Regions from separate parts of the Stenotrophomonas sp. NPDC077420 genome, predicted to be linked through region 2. Evidence: predicted binding sites of a transcription regulator. Region 2 holds the regulator's gene; the other holds the start of a gene.

Region 1 (3,413 bases), on a different contig from region 2:
GGTTCGGACTGCCCGGTGGCCGCATCCTTGCCGCCCTCATAACGGATCGCCATGTACATCACCGCACGCGCCATGTCGCCTTTGCGCTGGCGCCACACTTCGAAGGTGCCCGTATTGCCATCCGGGCTGCGCACCCAGTTGGAGTTGCCCGGGTACCCACCACTGCCACCGCCCTGGCCATTGTTGTTTTCGGTGGCGCGCTCGCCACAGCTGGCGTCGCAGTTGGCAAACGGCTTGTTGCCGCGATCGGCATTCCACTGCGTGTCGGACAGGTACAGCATGTGGGTGTCGGTGTAGGGCGCGTACGGCAGACCCTTGTCGCCGGTGGTACTGGCAAAACCCAGTGAATTCGGCCAGGTGTGCTCGCGGTTGTAGGTCAGGCCGCTGCCGGTGCCCGCGCGGTCGCTGACCTTGGCATAGCTGCGGTTGCGGTAGGCGTCCAGGATCCTGCCGCTGTTGTTGGGATCCTCGTCGGCAATCTCCAGGATGGTCCAGGTGCTGGTACCCGAGCCACTGTAGGGATACGCGGTGTGGCCCTTGATGGTGGCGTGCAGCGAGCAGCGCAGCTGGCTGGGGCTGGAGGTGTTCACTTTCGCGTAGTAGCTGCCCGGGCCCGGGTCGGGACCCGGATCGCCGCCACCGCCGGCGGCCACGTTGAACGCGATGCGCGTGTCGGCGGCCGGCCGGGCCCCCTGCGCGTCCTTGATCCGGGCCGCACGGATGTCGAACCGGCACGCTTCACCGGCGACCAGCGCGGTGTCGGTGGACAGGGTGAAGGTCGTGCCGCTGCCGGCATGGGTCAGCGGCACGCTGCCGGACTGGCCGCAGCTGAGCACGAAGGCACCGCTGCTAACGGTGACGTTCTCGCTGAAGGTCACCGCCAGATCAGCCGCGGCCGGGAACGTGGTGGCGCCCTGCTCCGGCGTGGTCGTGCGTACCGAAGGCGGGGTGTTCGGACCGGTGCCGCCACCGCCGTTGAAGGCCTGGCCGTTGTTGCAGGCACCGAAGGTCTGCGCGGCCGAAGCCGCCCAGGTGAAGTGGGCGTACTGGCTGCCGCTGCCGGTGAGCTGCAGCGAGGTGCCCGGCGCGGTGCTGTTGGTTTCACTGACCGGGATGTTCTGGCTGGTCAGTCCGGCGGCAGGGCCGGCGGCGGCGGTGACCGTGCCTTCGTAGCTGATGAACTGGACCACCTTGCCGCTGCCGTCGACCAGGGCGATGCCGTCGTTGGCGCCGTTCTGCAGGCCATTGGTGGGGTAAGTGACGGTGGCGATGCTGGCCTTGCCGCAGCTGGCGGCGGTGCCGACGGGCACCGGGTTGCTGGCGTAGACCGTGGCGGCCGAGGGCGTGCTGCCGTTGTACAGGTACACGGTGTAGGCGGCGAGGTCTTCGCCGCCGGTGGCGACCACCTCGATCGCTTCGCCGACATCGCCGGCCGCGGTGCTGTCGTCGTAATGCAGTTCATTGATGAATACGTCGGCCTGGGCCGGGCTGGTCGCCAGCGCCAACAGGCACCCCAGGGACAGCGGTGTGAGCAACCTCATCTACGTCTCCTTGTGATTGGGTTTTGCCGAGTGAATCTAGCCAATCCATATGACACATCTATCGATATGCCCATCTGGACACGCCACACTGGGACGTGCGTCAAGAATTTGGCGAATGCTGCCGAGGCGTCCGGCGCTGGGAGGGAAATTTGCATGCACCCCCTTGAAAGGGCAGGGCAGGCCTCCATCTCTGCCCTGTCCCGCATGGCGGGTTTTTTCGCGAGCGACGCTGGCAGTCACCCTGGGTGAGTGCTAACATCGCCGGACTTTTTCAGACCAATCAATAACTTAAGAGGTCCCACATGAACATCAAGCCGCTTCACGACCGCGTTGTGGTCAAGCCGATCGAAGCCGACGAAATTTCCGCCGGCGGCATCGTCATTCCGGACTCGGCCAAGGAAAAGTCGACCAAGGGTGAAGTCGTGGCCGTGGGCCCGGGCAAGCCGCTGGACAGCGGCAGCGTGCGCCAGCCGTCGCTGAAGGTGGGTGACAAGGTCATCTACGGCCAGTACGCCGGCAGCAGCTACAAGAGTGAAGGCGTGGAATACAAGGTGCTGCGCGAAGACGACATCCTCGCCATCGTTGGCTGAGACCGCGTCGCTCGTTCAGCCGGGCAGCGCCCGGCTCTGCACATCCCCTATTGATTCAGCCACGCCTGGCGTGGCTCTACAGAAAAGGTAATCGCAATGGCTGCCAAGGAAATTCGTTTCGGTGAAGACGCCCGTTCGCGCATGGTGCGCGGCGTCAACGTTCTCGCCAATGCCGTCAAGGCCACCCTGGGCCCGAAGGGCCGCAATGTCGTGCTCGAGAAGAGCTTCGGCGCCCCGACCATCACCAAGGACGGCGTGTCCGTCGCCAAGGAAATCGAACTGTCCGACAAGTTCGAGAACATGGGCGCGCAGATGGTGAAGGAAGTCGCCTCGCGTACGAATGATGACGCCGGTGACGGCACCACCACCGCCACCGTGCTGGCCCAGGCCCTGATCCGCGAAGGCGCCAAGGCCGTTGCCGCCGGCATGAACCCGATGGACCTCAAGCGCGGTATCGACAAGGCCGTGGTGGCCGCCGTCGCCGAGCTGAAGAACATCTCCAAGCCCACCGCTGACGACAAGGCCATTGCCCAGGTCGGCACGATCTCGGCCAACTCGGACGAGTCGATCGGCAACATCATCGCCGAAGCGATGAAGGAAGTCGGCAAGGAAGGCGTGATCACCGTTGAAGAAGGCTCGGGCCTGGAAAACGAGCTGGACGTGGTCAAGGGCATGCAGTTCGACCGCGGCTACCTGTCCCCGTACTTCATCAACAACCAGCAGTCGCAGACTGCCGACCTGGATGATCCGTACATCCTGCTGCACGACAAGAAGATCTCCAACGTGCGCGACCTGCTGCCGGTGCTGGAAGGCGTCGCCAAGGCTGGCAAGCCGCTGCTGATCGTGGCCGAGGAAGTCGAAGGCGAAGCGCTGGCCACCCTGGTGGTCAACACCATCCGTGGCATCGTCAAGGTCGTGGCCGTCAAGGCGCCGGGCTTCGGCGACCGTCGCAAGGCGATGCTGGAAGACATGGCCGTGCTGACCGGTGGCACCGTGATCTCCGAAGAGATCGGCCTGTCGCTGGAAAAGGCGACCATCAACGACCTGGGCCGCGCCAAGAAGGTGCAGGTTTCCAAGGAAAACACCACGATCATCGACGGCCTGGGCGACAAGGCTGCCGTGGAATCGCGCGTGGCCCGCATCAAGACCCAGATCGAAGACACCTCGTCGGACTACGACCGTGAAAAGCTGCAGGAACGCGTGGCCAAGCTGGCCGGCGGTGTTGCCGTGATCAAGGTCGGCGCGTCGACCGAAATCGAAATGAAGGAAAAGAAGGACCGCG
Region 2 (3,413 bases):
AACTGGCCGCCGCCCATGCCCAGCTCGCCGATCAGCGCGGTGGTGGTATCGGACAGGGCCTGGGCGGCCTGGCTGCGGCTGGCGCTCAGCGTTGCCGCCACGGTCTGCCACTGCGCCGCCGCCCGCTCGATCTCGCCAGCCAGCGCCTGCAGGCGCACATCCGCGCCGCGCAGCTGCTCCACTTCGGCTTCCATCGCGTCGCGATGCTCGCCCAGCGCTTCCATCGGTACGCGGTGCTTGCGCGACAGGTCGTGCAGGCGACCGAGGCGGCGTTCGATGTCCTCGAACTGCTCCGGGTCCGCGTCCAGGTCGTCGTGCACGCGGTCCAGCAGGGCCAGCGCTTCGTGCAGCTGGATGACCGCGCTGTCCAGCAGCGCGTCCACCTCGCCCAGGCGGGCGTCATGTTCGGCCACCCGCGACAGGTCGTGGCGGGTCTGCTGCAGCAGCTGCAGCACCGAGACCTCGTCGTCGCCGTTGAGCCGGGCGGCGGCCACGTCGCACGCACTGACCAGTGCGCCTGCGTGGGCCTGGCGGCGGTGGCTGCTGCCCAGCGCGATGATCGACGCCGGTTCAAGGTCTTCGCGCTGCAGCTCGCCCAGCTGGTGTTCGAGGAAACCGATGCGGTCGCTGACATCGCCCTGGCGCGAGAGCGCCTCGGCTTCGTCGACCAGCGCCTGCCAGCGCGCGGCGGCCTGCCGGACCCGGGCGCGTTCGGCGTCATTGCGCGCGAAGGCATCGAGCAGGGCGAGCTGCGAGGGCCGTGCCAGCAGCGCCTGCTGCTCGTGCTGGCCGTGGATCTCGACCAGCATGCCGGCCAGTTCGGTCAGCTGCGACAGGGTCACCGGGCGCCCGTTGATCCAGGCGCGCGAGCCGCCGTCGGCGCGGATGATGCGGCGCAGCTGGCACTGGTCGTCGTCATCCAGTTCGTTGTCGCGCAGCCAGCGCCGCGCCGGGGCGTCGTCGGTCGGCGCGAACTCGGCCGACAGTTCGGCGCGCGCGGCACCGTGGCGGACCACGCCGCTGTCGGCGCGCAGGCCGGACAGGAAGCCCAGCGCGTCGACCATCAGCGACTTGCCGGCGCCGGTCTCGCCCGAAACCACGGTCATGCCCGGCCCGAACTCCAGTTCGGTGGCGCGGACGACGGCAAAATCCTTGATCGATAGATGTCTGAGCATGGTGTTGGGTTCTTGAGCCGCGCAACGCTAGCATGGGCGGCGGGCAGCTCCAATCGGCAATCCCCGATCCCTCGCCGGGGCGTCGCCCTGCCATTATCCACTGTCGCGTCTCACAGGTTGATTCCATGCACCCTTCCGCGCCCCATCTCGCGCCGCGCGCCCGCCACCTGCTGCGGACGCTGATCGCGCGCCACATCCAGGACGGCGAACCGGTGGGCTCGCAGACCCTGGCGCGCCTGGCCGGGCTGGACGTGAGCGCGGCCACCATCCGCAACATCCTGGGCGACCTGGAAGACCTGGGCCTGCTCAGCTCGGCGCATGTCTCGGCCGGGCGCGTGCCCACCGCGCACGGCTACCGGGTGTTCGTGGACAGCCTGGTCAAGATGCAGCCGCCGGGCGAGGGCGAGCTGAACCGCCTGCGCAGCGAGTTGTCCACCGGGGCCGGCACCCAGGCGCTGCTGGGCAGCGCGTCGGAACTGTTGTCGGCGATGAGCCACTTCGTCGGCGTGGTCGGCGCGCCGCGGCGCGAGCAGTTCGCCTTCCGGCACATCGATTTCGTGGCGCTGGACGCGCGCCGGGTCCTGGCGATCCTGGTGTTTGCCGACAACGAAGTGCAGAACCGGGTGATCGAGCCGCGCCGCAGCTGGGAGCCGGCCGAGCTGGAAAAGGTGGCCAATTACCTCAACGCCCATTGCGCCGGTCGCCCGCTGGCCGACATCCGTTCCACGCTGCTGATCGAGCTGCGCCAGGCGCGCTCGGAGATGGAACAGCTGCTGGCGCACAGCGTGGAACTGGCCGAACAGGCCATGGCCCCGCCCGCCGACGACATGGTGCTGGCCGGTCAGACCCGGCTGATGGGCGTGCAGGACCTGTCCGACCTGGACCGGCTGCGCGAACTGTTCGACCTGTTCGCCAGCAAGCGCGAGATCCTGCAGCTGCTGGAGCGCACCATCCAGGCCCCGGGCGTGCGCATCTTCATTGGCGAGGAGACCGGGGTGATGCCGCTGGAGAACGTCTCGCTGGTGACCGCGCCTTATTCGGCCGGGGGCCAGGTGCTGGGCGTGCTGGGGGTGATCGGCCCCAAGCGGATGGCCTACGACCGCATGATTCCGCTGGTGGAGGCCACCGCCCAGGTGCTGGGCGCGGCCCTGGATGTGCCGGCCGGGGGCGGATTGTCCCGGGATCGCACATAACGCGCGCCCTGGCTCTTGAATCGGGTCCGGCCGCCCACATAGGGGTGGGTGGAGGCGGAGAGTCACCGCCAAGGATCCGGAAATGAACCAAGATCAGCCTGATATCGCATCCCAGACCCCGGCCGGCGACGCCGCCACGGGCGATACCCTGCAGCAGCAGCTCGACGCCCTGCACAACGAAGTGGCGCTGCTCCGGTCCGAGTCGCTGCGTGAGCGCGCCGACCTGGACAACCAGCGCAAGCGCGTGGCCCGCGACGTCGACCAGGCGCGCCGCTTCGCCAACGAAAAGCTGCTGGGCGAACTGCTGCCGGTGTTCGACAGCCTGGACGCCGGCCTGAATGCCGCCGGCGCCGAGCCCAGCCCGCTGCGCGAAGGCCTGGAACTGACCTACAAGCAGTTGTTGAAGGTAGCTGCCGACAACGGCCTGACCCTGCTGGACCCGACCGGCCAGACCTTCAACCCGGAGCACCACCAGGCGATCAGCCAGGTCGACGCCCCGGGTGCGGCGCCGGGCAGCGTGGTCCAGGTGTTCCAGAAGGGCTACCTGCTCAACGATCGCCTGCTGCGCCCGGCCCTGGTCGTGGTCGCACGGGACTGACCTGAACGCGTTTCGCCAGCATCGGACACTGTGTTCGACAGGTGGCTTGAAAGTGACAGCAGCGTCCCACACATCCCATTCATAACCCGGCAGCGGCCGGATGTTTCCCACTTTTCAGGAGTCTCCCCCATGGGCAAGATCATTGGTATCGACCTCGGCACCACCAACTCGTGCGTGGCGATCATGGACGGCGGCAAGGCCCGCGTCATCGAAAATGCGGAGGGCGACCGCACCACGCCTTCCATCGTCGCCTACACCAAGGACGGCGAAGTGCTGGTCGGCGCCTCGGCCAAGCGCCAGGCCGTGACCAACCCGAAGAACACCTTCTACGCCGTCAAGCGCCTGATCGGCCGCAAGTTCACCGACGCTGAAGTCCAGAAGGACATCGCGCACGTGCCTTACGGCATCCTGGCCCACGACAACGGCGACGCCTGGGTGCAGACCAGC

Evidence for each region. The regulator HrcA, encoded in region 2, represses chaperone genes, less so after heat shock. The targets are predictions, from matches to a motif close to TTNGCACTCNNNNNNNNNGAGTGCNAA.
Region 1: ACIGII_RS07020 (co-chaperone GroES) is a predicted target of HrcA. The motif match lies at 1,771-1,797, and genes of this name have one in related genera.

The regions. Positions count from the first base shown of each region.
Region 1 is NZ_JBITVZ010000005.1:110,586-113,998, reverse strand. Features, by position in the region: gene ACIGII_RS07025 (endonuclease) at 1-1,541, opposite strand, end outside; gene ACIGII_RS07020 (co-chaperone GroES) at 1,844-2,131, shown strand; gene groL (chaperonin GroEL) at 2,228-3,413, shown strand, end outside.
Region 2 is NZ_JBITVZ010000006.1:107,899-111,311, forward strand. Features, by position in the region: gene recN (DNA repair protein RecN) at 1-1,175, opposite strand, end outside; gene hrcA (heat-inducible transcriptional repressor HrcA) at 1,301-2,368, shown strand; gene grpE (nucleotide exchange factor GrpE) at 2,451-2,966, shown strand; gene dnaK (molecular chaperone DnaK) at 3,096-3,413, shown strand, end outside.